One region of the Rhodococcus sp. NPDC055112 genome, then DNA from elsewhere that is predicted to be linked to it. Evidence: riboswitches for the same ligand, from Rfam matches in the RefSeq annotation. Region 1 holds a riboswitch; the other holds the start of a gene.

Region 1 (11,037 bases):
AGCGCGACACCCAACTATGGGGTGTTGATGTAGTCCTCGATCGCCTTCTGAGCCTTGGGGTTTCCATTGCCGATTCCGATGAGCGCGCCGGTGACGGCACCGGTCGGCAACCCGATCATGCAACCGGCGAGGCTGCCAGGGAACATCGAGAGACATCCGACGCCGAGCCCGATGGCCGCGCCGATCGCCGTTCCTGCCGCACCGCCGTTGGCCCAACCGAGATTGAGCTCGTTGAGCATGTTCTCCAGCGCCGCCTGTTTCTGGTCGACCAGGTGCACCCCCGGGACCACCGGTCGCGACTGGCCCTCGTCCGGGGAGATCGGGCTGGCGTGTGCAGTTCCCGCTCCGGCGATCAGTGCCGCGGCGAACAGGGCCGATACTGACGTTCGGGTCATCAGTTTCATGTCGATCCTCACCTTGCAGACGAAGGACGAGCCAGGACTGACTGTAACTTCCGGTCGCGGCAGTGGGTGCGCGAAACGCCGCAATTCCCCGGGCTCCGGCAGGCGCCGACATATGGACAATCGTCCGAGTACCAGCGGCGTCGCGCCGAGTGTGCACCCACCGTCACGTCGGCCGAGAGCGGGCGCCTGCAGCTGCACACTCGGCGGCGGGTCGAGCGCAGCGAGAGTCGGTCTCCACCGTCCAACGCACGTGCGTCACCAGTGGCTCCATGCTGAGTCTGCTGACCGCGCTCTCGAGCAGCCGGTCGTCCCGCTCGTCGGCGGACAGCTCCGCCAGCACCGTCACCTCGCCGGTCTCCGGCAGGTCGAAGGAGCGCACCGATCGCAGCCGGAACTCCGGGCGCGAGACCGACTGCACGGCGAGGCCGCGCACGTGGGCCTCGGCGTCGTCACGGCACGTCACCTCGAAGACGTATTCCGCAGGCGGCAACTCGCGCCCCTTGGTGGCCGGTTGGTGGTCCATCAACCGGCCGAGCGGACGCAGCAGCGTGTTCGCCGTCATGATCGCCACGGTGCCGATCACCGCGGCCCAGTACATCCCGCCGCCCGCCAGCGCACCGATCGCCGCCGTCGCCCACAACGTCGCAGCCGTGTTCAATCCCGTGATCGAGGCGCCCTGCTTCATGATCACGCCGGCCCCGAGGAACCCGATGCCCGAAACGATCTGTGCGGCAACGCGGGTCGGGTCCGCGCCCGGACCGTCGAAGCTGTAGGCGCCCAGGATCACGAAGAGCGTGGCCCCCAGACTGACCAGTGCGTTGGTCCGGAGCCCGGCCAGCCGGGACCGCCACTGTCGCTCGATGCCGACCGCAGCGCCCAGCGTGAGGCCGAGCGCTACGCGCAGGATGATCACCGTCGTATCCATCGTCACTCCTGGTTCCATGTGCCGGATCGGCTCCGACAGGGTCGGCGCGCAGCACAGGGTTGCTCCGAAACATCGAATGTCGCGGGCTCGAACGCGACCCGAGGTCGCGAGGGGAAGGACCGAGGTGGGCGGGACTAGTCGCCTGAGCGACCACCGTCGGCCGAATCATGTTGCGTCAAAACTCCACTGGGCGGGTCGTCCACGGTGGTCACCTCCTCGTATGTCTGGCTGCTGCGAACGGATGGGCACCGTCGCGGTGGAACCTGCGAGCACACGGCGCCGAATCCACTTACAGCGATATGGATTCCGTCGACTGACACCTCCACGTAAGGGCTTTGGCACTGCACGACGTATCCCCGATCACCTCAGGGAAGCCACTTCGGATCACCCCTTAATCCGGGGAGATCTGTCCTAACCTTGGGCGTCTCTCGACGTCGTCAGATCAGTGGCCTGTGTTCGTGCAGGAGCCTCGCCTAACGAGGTGCTGCGTTTTCCACCGTAGGCGCGATGTTCGGGAGGGGCAACCCGCCCACGCCGCCGCGCGACGCCGAGGCCGACACCGATCAGGTCGCCGAGGCCACTCCCCGACCGAATATCAGGGCACAGATCAGGGGCAACCCCGATGACACCGATCGGCCCCGTCCGTACGGTCATCGCCATGCGACCACAGAAGCCGGCGCTCACCGTCGCCGCCATCGCCGCGATCGCCCTACTGCTCAGCGGCTGTGCGGATTTCGAGCGCACCCGCACCCTGCAGAAGGACCTCGACGGACTGACGAGCGCTGGGGTCGTCGGCGCCGTGACGACAGTGAGCGCGGGCAGCACCACCACGGTCCTGACGAGCGGCGTCGCCGACCGCACGACCGGCGCCTTGATCGCCGACGACAGTCGGGTCCGAGTGGGCAGCATCACCAAGACCTTCACGTCCGCGATCGTCATGCAACTCGTGGCGGAGGGAAAGGTCGAGCTCGACCGCGCCGTCGACGGCTACCTGCCCGGCGTGGTCGCGGGCGCGGGCGGGGAGGGCACGGCGATCACGGTCCGGCAGCTCATGCAGCACCGCAGCGGGCTGCCCGAGTTCGCGGGCGAGCCGGGGGCGGACGAGCTGGTCGCCGCGATGGAGAACCGCACGACGACCCCGGCCCAGGCGGTGGCGATCGCGATGGCGAAACCGGCACAGTTTCCGCCGGGATCCCGATTCGTCTACACCAACACCAACTACATCGTTCTCGGCATGCTGATCGAGGCGGTGACCCGGCACAGTTACACCGACGAGCTCACCACCCGCATCCTCGGTCCCCAGGGCCTCGAGGACACCTACCTTCCCGGACCCGGCGAGCGCGCGATCCGGGGCCCGCACCCCTCCGGATACCAGGACGTCGGCGGCGTCATGACCGACGTCTCGATGATCGAACCCTCGGTCCCCTGGTCGGCGGGTGCCCTGGTCTCCACCGGCCGCGACATCAACAGGTTCTGGCTCGCGCTGCTGGACGGGAAGGTGGTCCCCCGTGCGCAGCTGGACGAGATGACGAAGGCACTACCCGCCACCGACGAGGCCGAGGGCATGGGTTACGGCCTCGGCGTCGGATCAACCGACCTGCCGTGCGGGGTCAGGTACGTCGGCCACACCGGCGGGATCCCCGGCTACTACACCCTGTCCGGTGCGAGCGCCGAGGGCCGGGCGGTGACCATCACCCTCACCCAGATCCCGACCCGGCAGACCGACAGCGAGGCCCTGCTCTCGCACGCGCTGTGCCCGTGAGGGACCTCGATCAGGCGCCGAAGGTGTGCTCCACCACGGCCTTCGCCCGGCGCGTGACGCGCAGGTAGTTGTCCAGGAACTCCCCGGCGTCGCCGGAGTTCCAGCCGGCGACCTGCGCGACCGCGGACAGCACCCGGCCCGGTCCCGGCAGCTGGTCGGTGGGCTTGCCGCGCACCAGGACCAGGGCGTTGCGGGCCTTGGTCGCCGTGAGCCAGGCCTCGCGCAGCAGCTCGATGTCCGTCTCGCTCATCAGTTCCGCCGCGCCGATCGCGTCCAGCGTCTGGAGGGTCGAGGTGTTGTGCAGCGCGGGCACGTCGTGGGCGTGCCGGAGCTGGATCAGCTGCACCGTCCACTCCACGTCGGCCAGGCCGCCGCGTCCGAGCTTGGTGTGGGTGGCCGGGTCGGCGCCGCGCGGCAACCGCTCGGAGTCGACCCTGGCCTTGATCCGCCGGATCTCGCGGACCGCCTGTTCGGAGACCCCGCCCTCCGGGTACCGGGTCTGGTCGATCATGTGCAGGAACCGCAGAGCCAGGTCCGGGTCCCCCGCGGCGGTGTGCGCGCGCAGCAGCGCCTGGATCTCCCAGGCCTGCGCCCACTGTCGGTAGTACGCCTCGTACGACGCCAACGTCCGCACCAGTGGACCGTTGCGGCCCTCGGGGCGCAGGCCGGTGTCCACCTCGAGCGGCGGGTCCGTGCTCGGCGCGCCGAGCAGCTTCTGCACCCGATCCGCGATGCTGTTGGCCCACTTGACCGCCCGGACCTCGTCCTCGCCGGGCTTGGGTTCGCAGACGAACAGGACGTCCGCGTCCGAGCCGTAGCCGAGTTCGCCACCGCCGAGCCTGCCCATTCCGATCACCGCGAACGACGCGGGCGCAGGACCACCCAGTTCGGCCTCGCTGGCACGGATCACCGCGTCCAGCGCGGCCCCGAGCACGGCCGCCCACACCGAGGACAGGGCGCGGCACACCTGCGGGACGTCCAACATCCCCAGCACGTCGGCCGACGCCACCCGCGCCAGCTCGTGCCTGCGCAGCGAGCGAGCGGCGTTGACCGCACGCACCGGATCGTCGTAACGCGCGGAGGAGGACAGGATCCCGCGGGCGACCTCGTCCGGGTCGATGTCGAGCAGTCGGGGTCCGGTCGGTCCGTCGGCGAACAACCGCAGCACGTCCGGCGCCTTGATCAGCAGGTCCGGGATGTACGCGGACGATCCGAGCACGATCATCAGGCGCTGGGCCACCGCACCCTCGTCGCGCAGCACCCGCAGGAACCAGTCCTGTTCGAGCATCGCCTCGGACAGTCTGCGGTATGCGAGCAGTCCGGCGTCGGGATCTGGTGTGTCGCTGAGCCATTCGAGCAAGGTCGGCAGCAGCAGGGCCTGGATCCGCCCCTTCCGCGACGCGCCGCCGGTCAGCGCCTTCAGGTGACCGAGGGCATTCTCGGGCGCGGTGTAGCCGAGCGCGGCGAGCTGACGCGTCGCCGCGTCCGGGCTCAACCGGATCGCGTCCTTGTCCAGCCGGGCAACCGATTCCAACAGCGGCCGGTAGAAGAGCTTGGCGTGCAGGCGACGGATCCGGTGCGCGTTGCGCTTGACCTCGGCGTTGAGCACGCCGAGCGCGTCCCGCTGGCCGTCCGGACGCATGTGCGCCGCGCGAGCGAGCCAGCGCAGCGCCTCCTCGTCGTCCGCGGGCGGCAGCGTGTGCGTGCGCTTGAGCTTCTGCAGCTGCAGCCGGTGCTCGATCAACCGCAGGAATTCATACGACGCAGCGAGATTCGCGGCGTCGTCGCGCCCGACGTAGCCGCCTGCCGCCAGCGCGGTCAGCGCGTCGACGGTGCTCTTCACGTGCAGCGACTCGTCCGCACGCCCGTGCACCAGCTGCAACAGCTGCACCGCGAACTCGACGTCGCGCAGACTGCCGCGGCCGAGCTTGATCTCCCGCTCGCGCAGCTCCGGCGGCACCATCTCCTCGACCCGGCGGCGCATGGCCTGCAGGTCGACGACGAAGTCCTCGCGCTCGGAGGCCATCCACACCATCGGGCTCAGCGCGTCGACGTACCGCTCGCCGAGCTCGAGGTCACCGGTCGCCGGTCGCGCCTTGAGCAGCGCCTGGAACTCCCAGGTCTTGGCCCAACGCTTGTAGTACGCGATGTGCGAGTCGAGCGTGCGCACCAGCTCGCCGCGCTTGCCCTCCGGTCGCAGCGCCGCATCCACCTCGAAGAAGGCGGCAGACCCCACCCGCATCAGCTCGCCCGCGAGCCTGCTGGTGGACGCGTCCGAGGGCTCCGCGACGAACACCACGTCGACGTCGCTGACGTAGTTCAGTTCGCGCGCACCGCATTTGCCCATCGCGATCACGGCGAGGCGGGCCGGGCACGGCCCGTCGGGGTAGATCTCGGCGACCGCGACCGCGAGCGCGCCCGTGAGGGCGGCATCGGCCATGTCGGAGAGCTGGCGGCCGACCGTCTGATACGGCAACACCGGCTCGTTCTCCACGGTGGCCGCGAGGTCGGAGGCCGCCAGCACCATCAGCTGGTCGCGGTATGTCTTGCGCAGCGCGGCGATCGCGGCCGGGCCGGTGATCCCCGCCCGGTACACGAGATTGGTCTCGGACGCGCTGTCGTCCTGGGTGGCCTGCACACTGGCCAGCAGCTCGTCGGTGAGCTCGTCCCGGCTCGGCAGCTGGGACTCCCCCGCCAGCAGCTTCCACCCGGACGGGTCCGCGACGAGGTGGTCACCGAACGCGCTCGACGCGCCGATCAATCCGAACAGCCTGCCCCGCAAGGCAGTATCGGTGCGGAGTTCGGCATCCAGCTCGGCCCAACCGTCACCGAGCCCGTCCTTGACGCGGACCAGGGTGCGCAGGGCAAGGTCGGCGTTCGCGGCGCGCGAGAGCGCCCAGAGCAGCTCCAGACTCTCCGGGTTGGCCCAGTCGAGGTGGGCGAGCTCGGCCCCCGCGGTCGGCTCGACGAGGCCGAGACGGCCGACGCTGGGGATGGTGGAACGGGCGGTAGGCGGCTTGACCATTGGTGCTTACAGACCCAGGTAGGTCTTGATCTCGAACGGGGTCACCTGGCTGCGATACTCCTCCCACTCGCGCCGCTTGTTGCGCAGGAAGAAATCGAACACATGCTCGCCGAGTGCCTCGGCCACCAGTTCAGAGCGCTCCATCTCGCGCAGCGCGGTGTCGAGGCTGCTCGGCAGCTCCTTGTAGCCCATCGCCCTGCGCTCCGCGGAGGTCAGCGACCAGACGTCGTCCTCGGCCTCGGGCGGCAGCTCGTAGCCCTTCTCGATGCCACGGAGTCCGGCGGCCAGCAGCACCGCGAAGGTGAGATAGGGGTTGCAGGCCGAGTCTGGGCTGCGGATCTCGACACGACGCGAGGAGGCCTTGTTCGGCGTGTACATCGGCACCCGGATGAGGGCCGAGCGGTTCGACGGACCCCAGGACGCGGCGGTCGGGGCCTCGCCGCCGTGGATCAGCCGCTTGTAGGAGTTCACCCACTGGTTCGTCACTGCGCTGATCTCGTTGGCGTGTTCGAGGATGCCTGCGATGAACGCCTTACCGGTGTCCGAGAGCTGCATCGGGTCGTCCGGGTTGTGGAAGGCGTTGTTCTCGCCCTCGAACAGGCTCATGTGGGTGTGCATCGCCGACCCGGCCTGATCGCTGAACGGCTTCGGCATGAAGGTCGCGCGCACGCCCTCGTTGATCGCGACCTCCTTCACGATGTAGCGGAAGGTCATCACGTTGTCGGCCATCGACAGCGCGTCGGCGTAGCGCAGGTCGATCTCCTGCTGCCCGGGCGCGGCCTCGTGGTGGCTGAACTCGACGGAGATGCCCATCGACTCGAGCGCGTCGATGGCGTGCCTGCGGAAGTTCGGCGCGGAGTCGTGCACGGCCTGGTCGAAATAGCCGCCACTGTCCGCGGGCACCGGCGGGGTGCCGTCGGCGGGGCCGTTCTCGAGCAGGAAGAACTCGATCTCGGGGTGCACGTAGCAGCTGAACCCGAGGTCGCTCGCCTTGCTGAGCTGTCGGCGCAACACGTGCCGCGGGTCGGCCCAGGACGGGGTCCCGTCCGGCATCGCGATGTCGCAGAACATGCGCGCGGAGTGCTGCGCGCCGTCCTTGTGCGCCCACGGCAGGATCTGGAAGGTCGACGGGTCCGGCTTGGCGACGGTGTCCGCCTCCGAAACCCGCGAGAAGCCCTCGATGGCCGAACCGTCGAACCCGATGCCCTCACTGAAGGCACCCTCGAGTTCGGCCGGGGCGATCGCCACCGACTTCAGGTAGCCGAGCACATCGGTGAACCACAGTCGTACAAAACGGATGTCGCGCTCTTCGAGGGTGCGGAGCACGAATTCCTTTTGGCGATCCATGTCCGCGAGAGTAGGCAAAGTCCGTTAAATCTGTGTTACATCGTGAAATCGGTTACTAACACGTGAGGTCGGGCTGGGGTTCGGTCAGCTCGGTGAGGTACTCGACGACGGGGTCATCGACGCAGGAGACGCCGCTCATCGCGACGGTGTGCTGGGTCCCCCTGTACGTGATCAGGGAGGCCCCGAGCTGCTTGGCCAGCTCCACGCCCGCCTGGTACGGCGTGGCGGGATCCTCGGTCGTCGAGATCACCACGAGGTGCGGCAGACCGGGGGCATCGATCGTGTGCGGGCTCCCGGAGCTGGGCACCGGCCAGAAGGCGCAGGTGTCCAGCGGGGCATTGCCCGTGCCGCGACCGTCGTCGAGGAACGGCGCGGCCCGCCGGAACTCGGTATCCGCCGCGCCTGCCTCCGCCCTGTCGGTGACCGGCGGGTCGTCGACGCACCGAACCGCGTTGAACACGTCCTCGATGTTGCTGTAGCTGCCGTCCTCCTGGCGACCCTCGTACGTGTCGGCCAGCTGCAGGAGGGTGTCGCCGTGGCCGTCGGCCAGCGAGCTGAGCCCGCCACGGAGCATCCCCCACAGGTTCTGCGAGTACAGCGCCTGCTGGACCCCTGTGATCGCGTCCCGGTAGCCGAGGCCCCTGGGGTCGGTGGTGTCCGCCGGCTTGTCGACCAGTGGATCGACCAGCTCCTTGAACCGCGCGCTGAACCGGGCGGGGTCGGTGCCGAGCGGGCAGTCGTCCGACTGCGCGCAGTCCGCAGCGAACGCGTCGAACGCCTCCTGGAAGCCCGCCGCCTGCAGCACCACCTCCTGGACCTGGTCCTGGTTCGGGTCCAGCGCGCCGTCGAGCACCATCGCGCGCACGTTCGCGGGGAACGTCTCGGCGTAGCTCGAGCCGAGCCGGGTGCCGTAGGAGTACCCGAGGTAGCTCAGCTTCTTGTCGCCGAGCACCGAACGGATCACGTCCATGTCCCGGACCACCTCACGGGTGCCGACGTGCTCGAGGAACTCGGCACCGGTCCGCTCGGCGCACTTGCGCGCGTAGTCGGCGTTCTTCGCCTCGATCCTGGCGATCCCCTCCTGGCTCATGTCCACGCCGGGATCAGCGCGCTGCGCGTCGGTCTCCGCCGGCGTCAGGCAGCGAACCTGCGGTGTCGACGCGCCGATCCCGCGCGGGTCGAACCCGATCATGTCGAACCGTTCGCCCAACGCGGTGCCCGCGCCGTCGGTCGCCATCGCCAAGCCGGAGGCGCCGGGGCCGCCGGGGTTGACCAGGAGGGACCCGACCTTCTGGCCGGTCGCCTGGCTCCGGGAGATCGCGACCTTCGCGGTGCCCCCCTTCGGGTCCGCGTAGTCCACCGGCACGGTGATCTCGGCACATTCGAGGCTGCTGGCCAGCGGCATCCCGTCGGTGCTGTAGCGCTCGCAGGACTCCCACTGCGGGGTCTGCGTGTAGAACGCCTCCAGGCCCGCCGGGACCGCGCCCGCACCCGGACCGAAGTCGCCCGCTTGCCTGCCTGCCGCCTCGCTTTGGGCGGCCCCGTCGACCACGCTCCCGCATCCGGCGGCCATGGCAGCGACGAGCGCTCCCACGGCCAGTACGACTGGGACTCGGCGCGACATCGGCATGCCATCGATGGTGCCACGGGCAGCGAACAGGGCAGGTCCGCGCAACTTCGGCAGGATCGACCCCGAATTCCGGGGCAGATCCTGCCAAAGGTCGTGCTCGTTGGAACCTGAGGCGGTCCGACCGACGTCCAAGACGACATGACACCGATCGCCGTGCACGCCCTGATGGCAAATCAGGACGGCGTCATCACCCTGGATCAGGCGCGGTCGGCGGGCATGAGCACGACCGCCGTCGACCGCCGGGTGAGCACCGGTCAGTGGCGGCGTCTGCACCGGGGCATCTACCTACGGTCCGACCGGCAGCTGACTCGGGCCGCACGGCTGCGAGCGTCGGTGTTCGCGGCCGGGCCGGACGCCGTGGCGAGCAGTACGAGCGCGGCCTGGTGGCTCGGCCTCACCGACCGGCCTCCCGCCGACGACCTCGTCACGGTTCCCCGCGCCCGTGCAGTCAAGAACCGGGACCGGATCCGTATCCGGCGGCGCGACCTGCACTGGACCGATATCGGCACGGTCCGCGGCCTGCGCGTCACCGAACTCCCACTCACCGTCCTCGAGGCTGCCGTCGAACTCCGGGACGGATCAGTGTTGATGGACCGAGCGCTGCAGCGTCACACGACGCTCCCGGTCCTGGAGGCCGTGCACGAGAGGAACAGCGGACGGTACGGCACCGCCGCCGCCGCCCGCCTGCTCCGCTCAGCAGGCGAGGGTGGCGCGTCGGAGGCCGAGCGCATGCTGCTGCGGTTGCTGCGGAGATCGGAACTGACCGACTGGAGTGCCTACGTCACCAGCTGTGGATATGAGATCGACGTGGCGTTCGTGCGCAACCGAGTCGCGATCGAGGTGGACGGGTGGGCCTGGCACCGTGACGTGGCCCGGTTCAACAACGACGCCCGGCGCCAGAACATCCTGGTCAACGCCGGCTGGCACGTGCTCCGCTTCACTTGGCACCAGCTGCGGCATGACCCGGATTCCGTCCTGGACCAGATCGTCGCGGCACTCGAAAGCCGGTCCTGACCGATTTGGGAAGGATCAGCCCCGGAATGCGGGGCAGATCCTTCCCAAGACCACCCACTACCGGTGTGACCAATTGCACGTCACCGCCTGTTCTCGGGGTGGTCGGCCGGTGGCAGACTGAGCTACGTCATCACCCACAACCCGGGGACCCGCACTGGGCCTCGAGGCACGAAAGGGACACTGATGTCCGATAACACTGCGCCCTATGGTTCCGCGCCCGCTCAGCCGGCCGCCAAGCGAACCAAGATCCGCACCCATCACCTGCAGACCATGAAGGCCGAGGGTGAGCGCTGGGCGATGCTCACCGCCTACGACTACTCGACCGCGCGGCTCTTCGAGGAGGCCGGCATCCCGGTACTCCTCGTCGGCGACTCCGCCGCGAACGTCGTCTACGGCTACGACACGACGGTGCCGATCACCATCGACGAGCTGATCCCGCTGGTCCGCGGCGTGGTCCGCGGCGCCCCGAACGCCCTCGTCGTCGCCGACCTGCCGTTCGGCAGCTACGAGTCCTCCCCCGAACAGGCGCTGGCCACCGCCACCCGGTTCATGAAGGAGGGCCAGGCGCACGCGGTCAAGCTCGAGGGCGGCGAGCGCGTCGCCCCGCAGATCGCCGCGATCACCGCCGCGGGCATCCCGGTGATGGCACACATCGGGTTCACCCCGCAGTCCGTGAACACCCTCGGCGGCTTCCGCGTGCAGGGCCGCGGCGACGGAGCCGAGCAGCTCGTCGCCGACGCCATCGCCGTGCAGGAGGCGGGCGCGTTCTCCGTGGTCATGGAGATGGTGCCCGCCGAGATCGCCGGGCAGGTCACCAGGAAGCTGACGATCCCGACCGTCGGCATCGGTGCGGGCGCCGAATGCGATGCGCAGGTGCTGGTCTGGCAGGACATGGCCGGGTACACCAGCGGCAAGACCGCCAAGTTCGTC
Region 2 (11,037 bases), on a different contig from region 1:
ACATTCGTCCCGTTGACGGTCACCGACTCGTCCTCGAGTTCGAGCAGGAAGATCTCGTCGGCGTCGCGGGCGAGGAAGACATCGCCGCTGCCGGACACCTTCATCAGCGACATGCCCTCGCCGGTGAGTGCCTTCTTGAACAGTTTGCCGAGGCCGCCGCTGCCCTGATAGGCGAAGTCGACATCACCCTGGTAGGCGACCATGGACCCCTGGCGGGCAAGGAAGTGCCCACCGGTTCCGGCCAGGTCCACCTTGAGCATCCGGGAGTTCTGGAGTACGAAAGTCCCTGGCTCACCACTACGTTCCGCGTTCTTCATCAGGTCGCTACGCATGATCCCGATGCTAGCCGAATACGAATCCGTCCGGGCGGGCCAACTCTTCGCGACAACCCACTGCGCTCCAGAATCCTTGGAACACTTACTGTTTGATTGGCCGCACGACCCCGGGGGAAGGGCGCATCGCCCTCCCGCCCGGGGTCGTGTCCGGAACCCGCCGCTTGCGTCAGCCGATGCTGAAGGGCTGGCCCCAGAGGGTGACGGTGCTCGTGACGTTCTCGGTGTCGACGGTGACGTTGACGTAGGAGCGGGCCTGCGCGTAGCCGGCGCAGCCCTCGACGCCCATGGTGGAGTCGGCCCAGGTGACGCTGCCGGTGGCGCCTTCGAAGGAGTGCTCGCCGGAGTGGGACTCGCCACCGAAGTCGTCGGCGGACTCGAGGTCGAGGATCGGGAAGCTCGCGGCCTCGCCGGGACCGATGGAGACGTTGCCCGCGCCACCGGCGGAAGGCTCGGCGTCGCCCTTCCACTCGGCGCCGATGCCGCCTTCCGCCGAGGTCTCGCCGCCGAGGGTGAGCTGGCAACCGACGATGTAGCCGGGCTCGATGGCGCCGCCCTCGGCGCCTGAACCGCCGGAGATCTCGACCTTCGCCGAGCCGGAGACCCACGCGTTCCGATGCAGGGGGGTCGCCCCCATCGACGGCGACACCGTCGCGGACTCGTCGGTCATCGTGACGGTCACCACGGTGCCGTCCGCGAGGGTCTTGGTGATCGTGCCGCCTGGGAGCGGTACGACGGTGTCGGCATTTGCGGCACCGACGGAGCAGAAGCCCAGTGCAACGGCGGCGACCGCTCCGGTGGTGGCGATACGCAGTCCGCGACGCGGGCCGGTCTTGATGTGCATCATGAATTCCTCTTTACGGGTTGATATTTCAGAGTTGTGTCTGGGCCGTGCCGTAGGCGCCCCTACCCGATGCTGAAGGGCTGGCCGTACAGGGTGGTCTTGGAGTAGTCGTTGCCGACGATCTCGACCACGGTGTAGGAACGGGCCTGGGCGTAGCCGCCGCAGTTCTGGATCTCGAGCTGGGTGTCCTGGTACTGCACCGAGTAGGTTCCGTTGCCAGTGATGTCCTTGCCCGCCACGTTCACGAACTTGACCTGGCCTGCGGAGACCGGGACCGTCAGCGAGCCGGAGACCGAGGGGCCCGACAGGTCAAGGCCGGCTCCGATGGAGCCGCCGAGGCCGTTGATGTCGACCTGGCAGCCGACGATGTAGCCGGTGCTGATCCGCGAGACCCCGTGCGTGGAGGAGTTGTTGGTGCCCTTCTCGTTGGTCGCACCGTTCGAGGGACCCGCCTCGCCGTCCTGCGAGGCGCCGGTGACATCGGCGGTGACCGTGCCCGAGACCCAGGCGGTGCGGCCGGCGGCGTTGGCGGCCAGCGACGGGGAGATCAGGGCACTCTCCTCGGTCCGGGTGATCACCGCTCCCGGCCCGGCCTTCTGCCCGTCCGGCAGCGGCACGAAGGTGTCGGCGTGTGCCGCACCGGTCGACATCAGGCCGATCGCGACGGCCGCGGTGGCGCCGATGCCGGCTAGGCGGGCGATGCGGCGCATACGAAAGTTGTTCGAGTTCATGGATTTCCTTTTGAGATTCCGAAGAACGGAGATTGATTGGACACTTGCCGGCGCCGTGCTGACACGACCACCGTTGTGGTTCACAGCCAGCCACCGAAGCGGCGGATGAACCAGATCTTGACCCCCTGAGTGAGAACGCAGTACGCGGTGAGCGTCAGAATCAGCCACGGGAAGTACGACCACGGCAGCGGAACGAGGCCCAGTGCCTGACCCCATCCGATGAACGGGAACACCAATCCGAAGACGCAGACCAGCCCGGTCGAGATCAAGACCGGCAGGGACGCCCTGGACTGGATGAACGGAATGCGTCCCGTCCTGATGATGTGCACGATCAGCGTCTGCGAGATGATGGATTCGATGAACCAACCGGACTGGAACAGCGCGGCCTGCTCGGGGGTGTTCGCGGCGAAGACGAACCACATCAGTGCGAACGTGGTGATGTCGAAGATCGAGCTGATGGGTCCGATGAAGACCATGAACCGGGTGAGGCTGCGGGTCTCCCACTTGCGCGGCTTCTCGACGAACTCGCGGTCCACCTTGTCCCACGGGATCGTCAGCATCGCCATGTCGTAGACGAGGTTCTGCACCAGCAGCACGGCCGGGATCATCGGGATGAACGGAAGCAGTGCGCTCGCGACGAGGACCGAGAACATGTTGCCGAAGTTCGAGCTCGCGGTCATCTTGATGTACTTGAGGATGTTGCCGAAGGTGCGGCGCCCCTCGACCACACCGCGCTCGAGGACACCGAGGTCCTTCTCGAGCAGGATGATGTCGGCCGACTCGCGGGCGATGTCGGCGGCGGTGTCCACCGAGATCCCGACGTCCGCCGTCCGCAGGGCCGGTGCGTCGTTGACCCCGTCACCGAGGAATCCGACGGTGTGCCCGTTCCGCTTGAGCGCGTCCACGATCCGGGCCTTCTGGAGCGGGTTGGTCTTCGCGAAGATCGTGGTCTCTCCGACGATCGCGTCGAGGTCGTCATCGTCCAAGCGGTCGATCTCCGCACCGGTGATGATGGTCCCGACGTCCAGACCGACCTTCCCGCAGACGGTTTCGGCGACCAGCTCGTTGTCGCCGGTGATCACCTTGACCGCGGTCCCGTGGGCTCGAAGCGCTTCGATCGCTGCGGCGGCCGATTCCTTCGGCGGGTCGAGGAACGTCAGGAAGCCGACGACCGTCATCTCGGACTCGTCCGCAGTCGAGTACTCGCCCCTCTCACCGGCCGAGGCGGTGGGCATGCGTCGAGTGGCGAGTGCCAGGACCCGCTTGCCGAGCCCGTTCTGCTCGGCGACGAGGCGGTCGAGGGCCGAGCGCAGGCCCGGCGTCAGCTCGTGGGTTGCGCCGTTCACCTCGACCGAGGTGCACACGGCGAGCACCTCTTCTACTGCACCCTTGGTGATGATCAGGTCGTCGGCGCCGTCGTTGACGATCACGGACATCCGTCGGCGGGCGAAGTCGAACGGGATCTCGTCGACCAGGCCGTGCTCGCGGCGGATCCTCTCGACCAGGTCGGGGCCCGCGGCCTCGATGACGGCGCCGTCGAGGAGGTTGCGCAGCCCGGTCTGGAACACCGAGTTCATGGTGGCCAGACGCAGCGTGTCGACACTGAGCCTGCCGGCCGTGTCCAGGTGCTCCTCCAGCACGATTCGGTCCTCGGTGAGAGTTCCCGTCTTGTCCGTGCACAGCACGTCCATCGCACCAAAGTTCTGAATAGCATTGAGCTGCTTGATGATCACCTTGTGCCGGGACATGTACAACGCACCCTTGGCAAGATTGGCGGTGACGATCAGCGGAAGCATCTCCGGCGTCAACCCGACCGCGGTCGCGACACCGAACAGCAGCGCCTGGCTCCAGTCCTTGGTGAGTCCGTTGATGATGAAGACCGCAGGCACCATGACGACCATGAAGCGGATCAACAGGAAACTGACCTTCTTCACCCCGATGTCGAAGCTGGTCTCGGGGCGGCCAGTGCCCAGCCCCTCGGTCATCGCGCCGAAGTAGGTGTCGTCCCCGGTATGGACCACGACCGCGGTCCCCGAGCCGGACACCACCGAGGTGCCCATGAACGCGAGGTTCCCCGCCTCGAGGATCCGATCGGGCTCGAGGCGGGCAACCGGATCGCCCGTCTTCTCTGCGGACATCGACTCGCCGGTGAGCATCGCCTGGTTGACCTGCAGGTCCTTGGCGCGCACGACTCGCATGTCCGCGGGAATCATGTCGCCGGCCGCGAGCTGGACGATGTCCCCTGGCACCAACTGCTCGATGGGGATCTCGGCGGTCACCACCGTGTCGCCAATCTGGCGGGTGGTGGAGACCGTGGTGCTCACCATCGCCTTGAGCGCCTCAGAGGCCCGCCCCGACCGGTACTCCTGCCAGAACCGCAACGACACACTGATCAGGACCATCACGCCGACCGTGCTGATCCCCATGTAGTCGGGACCCTCTTCGGGGTCGGCCAGATAGACCTCGGTGATGTACATGATCACGCCGATGAACAGCAGGATCAGGATGAACGGATTCTTGAAGGTGGCCAGGAACTGCACTATTGCCGGCGCCGGCCGGTCGTGGCGGACCTCGTTGCTGCCATGCCTGCGGCGTAGCGGGTCGATCTGGTCCGATCTCAATCCCTTTGGAGTGGTGTGCAGTTCGGCGTACACGCCCGGATAGCGCAGGCGGATGATCCCGGCGAGCGCCGCCATCTGACGGTCGGGGAGTACCGCTTGACTGTTTCGATTGGCAGTCTTGCCCGGGCTCCTCGGGGGTGAGAAGACACTGGTTTCTGACATGACAGATCTCTCGGTCGCGCACGAACTCGCTAGCGTTCGGGCACGACGAAATAAGCTCTGCGACTACGACTGTCGCGAGAATGATCGCGGCGAGAGGCCGCGCGTGGAGGTCCGGCGATGTCCGCGACTAGCGGGCGCGATGGACACCGGCGGTGAGGAATCCGGGCGAGGCCGGATATCGACTCGGCGGTTCGTCCACGGTGGTCACCTCCCGGGTTCGGATACGGGCACGTCCAGTGGGGACGAAGCTCCGCGATGGTGTGTCCACAGCACAGAAGGGCAGGATCGAGGTCGCGATGCGGCCGCTTGTGAATACCGACACGAACGAGTCGCCCTGCCGAATTCGACACCCCCACGTACGAGTTTTGGCACTGCACGACGTGTCCCACACCACTGCGGGAAGCCACTTTGGGTCACCCCTTAAGCCGGGGAGACCTGTCCTGACCTTGGGCGTCTCTCGACGTCGTGAGATCAGTGGCCTGTGTTCGTGCAGACGCCTCACCTAACGAGGTGCTGCGCCGACAGGCAATCATTGCGGGGCGGCTGATGTCAACCTGCATGCCACGGATCGCCGATCTCCGCCGTGCACCAGCGCACGCCGACGGCAACCAAGATACTCCTAAAATGTTGTGCAACTGCATATTCAGTCTCTTCAGCGGCGAAATATGCTTCGCAGCAATCTTTTCGGAAGTCGGAATGATCTTGGTGTGCCATCGCCCCTGCGGGTTGACATATATCGCGGGTGTCGGCACCATGGTCGGCGTAAGCACCTCGCTAGGCGAGGCTCCTGCATGAACACAGGCCACTGATCTGACGACGTCGACAGACGCCCAAGGTTAGGACAGGTATTCCCGGATTAAGGGTCTATCCAAAGTGGCTTCTCGATCGTATCGGGACACGTCGTGCAGTGCCGAAGCTCTGACGAGAGGGGTGCCCGACCGGGACAATTGCCGTCCCGGCGCCCTCCCCGTGTGCGAATCGACGCCCGCGTGCGTCCTGTCTGCGAGGAGGTGAGGAACGCAGTGAGTACCAGCGATAGTCCGTATCCGTCTAGGACTTTCATTTCGTTCCGAACCGGCCCCGGCACGGCGTCAGCATTCTGCGGCCTGACGTTGCAGTAGCCCACCCGGCCTCGTCGTCGACAGCACTTCCGTTGACTCGATCGAGCTCCGGCGTGGCGCCAATCAGGCAGGCACGCTTCACCTTGCCATGGGACCGGTTTCCCTCCGACAGGAGAAGACCATGGCTTTTGTTATCACGCAACCTTTTTCGACGGCGCGCCAGTCCGCGATGCTCCCTGCATTCCGACGCGCGGCCAACCGGCTGTGGGGGCGACGCAACCTGACCCCACAGGAACGCGCCAACCTGTATGCCTCACAAACACCGGTGGCAGTGATCACCGCCTCGATGGGAGGCCATCCCCACTCGAGCGGGGCTCGGCGCTGGTGACACCAGGCGGGGCCCCAGCCCTCCGATGTTGCTCGTTGTTCGGCTCCGCCCCCTCGCGGGGCGGAGCCGAAACACAATGTGACCCGCCCCACGTTTCGCTGCCTTGCACATACCCCCCGGGGGTACTAGCTTGGTCGACGAGAACACCAACGACGAGAGGCCGAGACATGAGCACCGACACGCATGGAGACCGCCGGGCTGCGCACGCCGATCACACCGCCCACCACCACGGGCATCCGGCGGCCGCGGCGCACGCCGGCCACGGTGAGCCCGACCACACCGCCCACGCACACCACACTCCGGCCGACCATCACGCCCACGGTGCGGGCGCGCCGGGAGGTCTCCAGATCACGCAGGACGGATACACACTCGACCTCGCCGAGACCATCGTCGGCAGGGGCGACGTCGACTTCCGGTTCCGCATCCTCGGCCCGGACGGCCGACCGGTCACCGACTACACCCCGATCCACGACCGGGACCTGCATCTGATCGTGGTGCAGCGCGAGCTGACCGGGTTCTGGCACGTGCACCCCGAACTTGCGGCCGACGGCACGTGGTCGGTTCGACTGAACCTGCCGGAGGCGGGGTCCTACCGCGTGTTCACCGACATCGCGCCCACACTGCTCGGGCGAACGATCACCCTTGGCGCGGATCTCGCCGTCCCTGGCGCCTACGATCCGCGACCGACGCCGAGCGAGACGCGCACCGCGGTCGTCGACGGCTACGAGGTGATCCTCGACGGAGATCTCGCTCCCGGAGACGGCGAACTGCTGACGCTCACCGTGCGCAAGGACGGCCGTCCGGTCACCGATCTGCAGCCCTATCTGGCCGCCTTTGGCCACCTGGTGGTGCTCCGAGCCGGCGACCTGGCCTACATCCACGTTCACCCGAACGGCGAACCCGGCGACGGCGTCACGGCTCCCGGACCCGACGTCACCTTCCACACCGCGGTACCCGGCCCCGGGACGTACCGACTATTCCTCGACTTCAAGCACGGAGACACCGTCCGCACCGCGGCGTTCACCCTCGCGGCCACCGCCCACCAACACTGAGAGCACGATCCCCGAAGGAGGACCCATGTGCACCTGCGGTTGTCGACGAACCCGTGACCCACCCCTGCCCATTTCACGTACTCGAAGAAAGTGTTCGCGATGCGAAAGCCGTTGATCACATCTCTGTTCACCAACCGCGACTACCTGCGACTGTTCACCGCCCAGGTGTCGGCCCTCTTCGGTACCGGCTTGACCACCGTCGCACTGGGACTGCTCGCCTATGAGCTCGCCGGTGCGGACGCGGCCGCCGTGCTGGGGACCACGCTGACCCTCAAGATGCTCGTGTACGTCACGGTCGCGCCGATCGTCGCCGCCTATGCCCACCGCTTCCCTCGCCGGCTCTTCCTGGTCGGGCTCAACCTGATTCGCGCCGCCCTGGTGCTGGCACTGCCGTTCATCGACCAGATCTGGCAGATCTACGTGCTGATCGCGGTGCTGCAAACCGCCTCGGCCGCGTACACGCCCACCTACCAGGCGATCATCCCCGACATCCTGCCGGACGAGCGCGAATACACCCGAGCGCTGTCGGCCGCGCAGCTCGCCGCCACGATGGAGACCCTGCTGAGCCCGATGCTGGCCGCGGCGGTCCTGACCCTCATCAACTTCCACTGGCTGTTCGTCGGCACCGCAATCGGATTCGTGGTATCAGCAGTCCTGGTGATCGCGACCCGCATCCCGGAGGCCCGGTCCGCCACCGCGGACACGTTCCGGGAACGGATCGCGGTGGGCATGCGGATCTTCGCCGCCACGCCACGGCTACGCGGTCTACTCGGCCTGAACCTGGTGGTCGCCGCCGCGGGTTCGGTGATCATGGTCAACACCGTCAACTACGTCCGTGACACGCTCGGCGGCACCCAGTCGGGAGTAGCAATGCTTTTGGCCGCCAATGGGTTCGGCACGATGCTCATCGCGTTGTCCCTGCCGCGGTTCCTCGACCGGCTCGGCGCCCGACCCGTGATGCTGGCCGGTGCCGCCACCCTGATCGGCGGACTCGGAGCAGCCGTCGCCCTGTCGGCCGCCGATGCCGGCGACTGGCGCTGGGGTGCAGCGATCGCGGTGTGGGCCGTGGTCGGCGCGGGTACCGCGGCGGTGCTCACCCCGACCGGCCAGGTTCTGAGGCGCTCGTCGCAACCCGCCGACCGGCCCGCGCTCTTCGCCGCCCAGTTCTCGCTGTCGCACCTGGCCTGGCTGCTCACCTACCCGATCGCGGGGTGGCTGACCACCGCCGGTCTCACCATCACCTGGATGACGCTGACCGTGATCGCCGTCATCGGGATCACTGCGGCCGTGTGGATGTGGCCGCGTCACGACCCGGCGGAGATCACGCACCTGCACGAGGCCGGGACCATCGACGCCGCCCGGCTGGTCGACGCCGACCGCGTGGGCGAACGGCTCTACCGGCACACCCACGTGTTCGTCATCGACGCCGAGCACCGGCGCTGGCCCGCCCAGGATGCGCGGGAGCGTTCGCTGGTCGCATGACCAGCTCCGGGCCCATCGGCGAGCCCGCGAATCCCGTTCCGGCCCAGTATCGTTCGATCCGGGCCGGGCCACGACCGCTCTCTACCCTTGTTCGCGATCGAGGATGGCTACGTCATAGGGTTCGGCCGCTTTCCGGAACTGCTCCTCGAGGCGCGGCCAGCGGTCCTCCGTGCAGAACCGGGACCGCGCTCTGACGTACTGCTCCCGCGCGCCGGACACATCGCCCGTGGCGAGTCGGTAGCGGAGGATGTCGAAGTCGATGTCCGACCCGACGGAATGAGCGATATCGTCAGGGCCACGAAGTTGACCCATCACCTCGAGCGCACTGGTGAGTGCCACGCGTAGCCGGCTCGCGGCCGCGGGAACATCGGTGTCGGCATGCACGGTCACGTGCGGTCCGATTCCGGTCGCGATGCTCTCGATCCGGCGGCGGTACTGGCAGTCGACCTCGGCCGGGCGCTGCTGGGGTGTCCGTCCGATGGCCCGGTCGAACTCCGCCGAGTAGACACCGCAGTTGACGTAGAACCGAATCAAGTCGTGGCTGTTCCCCGCCGACCGTTGCAGGTTGATGACGTCGACCAGACCATCCCGCTCCCGAGTGAAGGTCAGCTTTCGCTTCCGGAATCCTTGCTCCTTCAGGAGCGGTACAGCACTCTCGCCGAGAAGGGTGACGAATGCGTGCTCAGCCGACGGATGCTCCATCCGACCATGCTCGCAGACCCGGCTCCGACTGCAGGAGCCGCTCCGCCCGCTGTCAGGTCAGCGCTTCGGCAGACGATTCCTCCCACGCATCTCCGGTCCACGAGATGTCAATGGGATACTCGCTGTTCACCCCGGTGGCCCAGTAGTCGATGAGGCCGTGGTGTGCCGAGTCGAGTTCGATCCAGCCGATGCGGAACTCGCCGCGCAGAACACGCTGGGCGCTGCGGTCTATCTCGGCCAGCGAGGCGCAGAGCCCCCGGATTCTCGACTCGATCCAGTCCGCCGTGGGATCGACGACGGTGATCTCCAAGGGGTCGTCGGCACCGAGTGGGATCACGATCAGGAGTTCGCCGGAGCCCGGCCGAACCTCACGTGTGGCATGACGCTCGTAGGCGCGCAACAGGTCTCGTGGTTCATAGGGTGAGCGCGCATCACCGGAACGCCTTGGCCGAGCACAACGAAACACCGGCCTATTCTGCCCCGACGAGGAAGAGAGAATCACTCATGGCTTTTCCCTTTTCAAGATATAGCGCACCGGGGGGCTTGCCGCAAGACCGGGGTAGTACCGCAGAATCGCTGGCCTGAGTCAGAACCGAGGAAACGGGAGTCAACGAAAATGCCAGTGACGGACACCGACGTGATCATCGTGGGCGCTGGCCCGGCCGGCCTGATGCTGGCCGGTGAGCTGCGTTTGGCCGGAGTGCGAACTCTGGTATTGGAGCGACAGCCGCAGATTCAAGACGTTCCGAAGGCCAGCGGCATCGGCGGGCGGATCCTGGACCTGCTGCGCTACCGAGGTCTGCTGGAACGGTTCGAAGCGGCCAGTAGCGACCCCAACATTGCTCCCCGGTTCCCTTTCGGCGGTATGCATTTGGACTTCACGGACATGGCGGATCCGCCGATGCGGGCGCTGCCGATCCCACAGATGGAGATCGAGCGACTGCTCGACGAGCACGCCCGCGACCTCGGTGCGAACATTCGCCGCGGCCACGAGGTGGTCGGCGTGAATCAGGACGACGCCGTGGTGACCGCGGACGTGCGCGGGCCGGACGGGCCGTTCCGGGTGACCGCCCGATACCTGGTCGGCTGCGACGGCGGACGCAGCCGGATCCGGGACCTGGCCGGTATCCCGTTCCCCGGCACCACCTATCCGGAGGTCAACAGGCTCGCTCAGGTGGCCCTGCACGATTCGGTGACCGTGCTCGCCAACGGCGATATCGACGTCCCCGGGTTGGGCAGGATCCAGGCCGGGTTCACCCGAACCGATCACGGCGTGTTCGCGTTCGCGGCCGGCTCCGGAGTTCTGTCGCTGCAGACCACCGAAGGTGAATCCACCGAGTACGCCGATGACGAGCCGCTGACCCTGGCCGAGCTCGGCGACAGTGCCCGACGGGTGCTCGGCGCGGATCTGCCGTTGGGGGAGCCGATTCGTCTGTCGCGCTACACGTTCAAGGATCGGCAGGCCGAGCAGTACCGCGCCGGGCGGATCCTGCTTGCCGGCGACGCGGCGCATCTGTTCCCCGCCACCGGCACCGCGCTGAACGTCGGCATGCTCGACACCGTCAACCTCGCCTGGAAACTGGGGGCCGACATCCACGGCTGGGCACCGGCCGGACTTCTGGACACCTATCACGACGAGCGCCACTACGCCGGTGGGCGTGC

The links. Region 1 has a riboswitch for magnesium ahead of ACWFRB_RS17130 (MgtC/SapB family protein). Riboswitches for the same ligand answer to the same signal wherever they lie in the genome.
Region 2: it holds a riboswitch for magnesium, as region 1 does, so the genes downstream of both, mgtA (magnesium-translocating P-type ATPase) here and ACWFRB_RS17130 (MgtC/SapB family protein) in region 1, are expected to answer to the same signal.

The regions. Positions count from the first base shown of each region.
Region 1 is NZ_JBSGTR010000038.1:42,160-53,196, reverse strand. It holds gene ACWFRB_RS17135 (hypothetical protein) at 15-404, opposite strand; gene ACWFRB_RS17130 (MgtC/SapB family protein) at 568-1,329, opposite strand; M-box (ykoK) riboswitch at 1,643-1,817, opposite strand; gene ACWFRB_RS17125 (serine hydrolase domain-containing protein) at 1,988-3,091, shown strand; gene ACWFRB_RS17120 (bifunctional [glutamine synthetase] adenylyltransferase/[glutamine synthetase]-adenylyl-L-tyrosine phosphorylase) at 3,102-6,116, opposite strand; gene glnA (type I glutamate--ammonia ligase) at 6,123-7,463, opposite strand; gene ACWFRB_RS17110 (alpha/beta hydrolase) at 7,519-9,093, opposite strand; gene ACWFRB_RS17105 (DUF559 domain-containing protein) at 9,232-10,107, shown strand; gene panB (3-methyl-2-oxobutanoate hydroxymethyltransferase) at 10,291-11,037, shown strand, end outside.
Region 2 is NZ_JBSGTR010000001.1:106,537-117,573, reverse strand. It holds gene ACWFRB_RS00520 (AIM24 family protein) at 1-332, opposite strand, end outside; gene ACWFRB_RS00515 (MspA family porin) at 502-1,179, opposite strand; gene ACWFRB_RS00510 (MspA family porin) at 1,239-1,907, opposite strand; gene mgtA (magnesium-translocating P-type ATPase) at 1,988-4,603, opposite strand; M-box (ykoK) riboswitch at 5,034-5,207, opposite strand; M-box (ykoK) riboswitch at 5,454-5,627, shown strand; gene ACWFRB_RS00500 (hypothetical protein) at 6,307-7,191, shown strand; gene ACWFRB_RS00495 (MFS transporter) at 7,291-8,673, shown strand; gene ACWFRB_RS00490 (DUF4304 domain-containing protein) at 8,755-9,375, opposite strand; gene ACWFRB_RS00485 (hypothetical protein) at 9,428-9,685, opposite strand; gene ACWFRB_RS00480 (FAD-dependent monooxygenase) at 9,998-11,037, shown strand, end outside.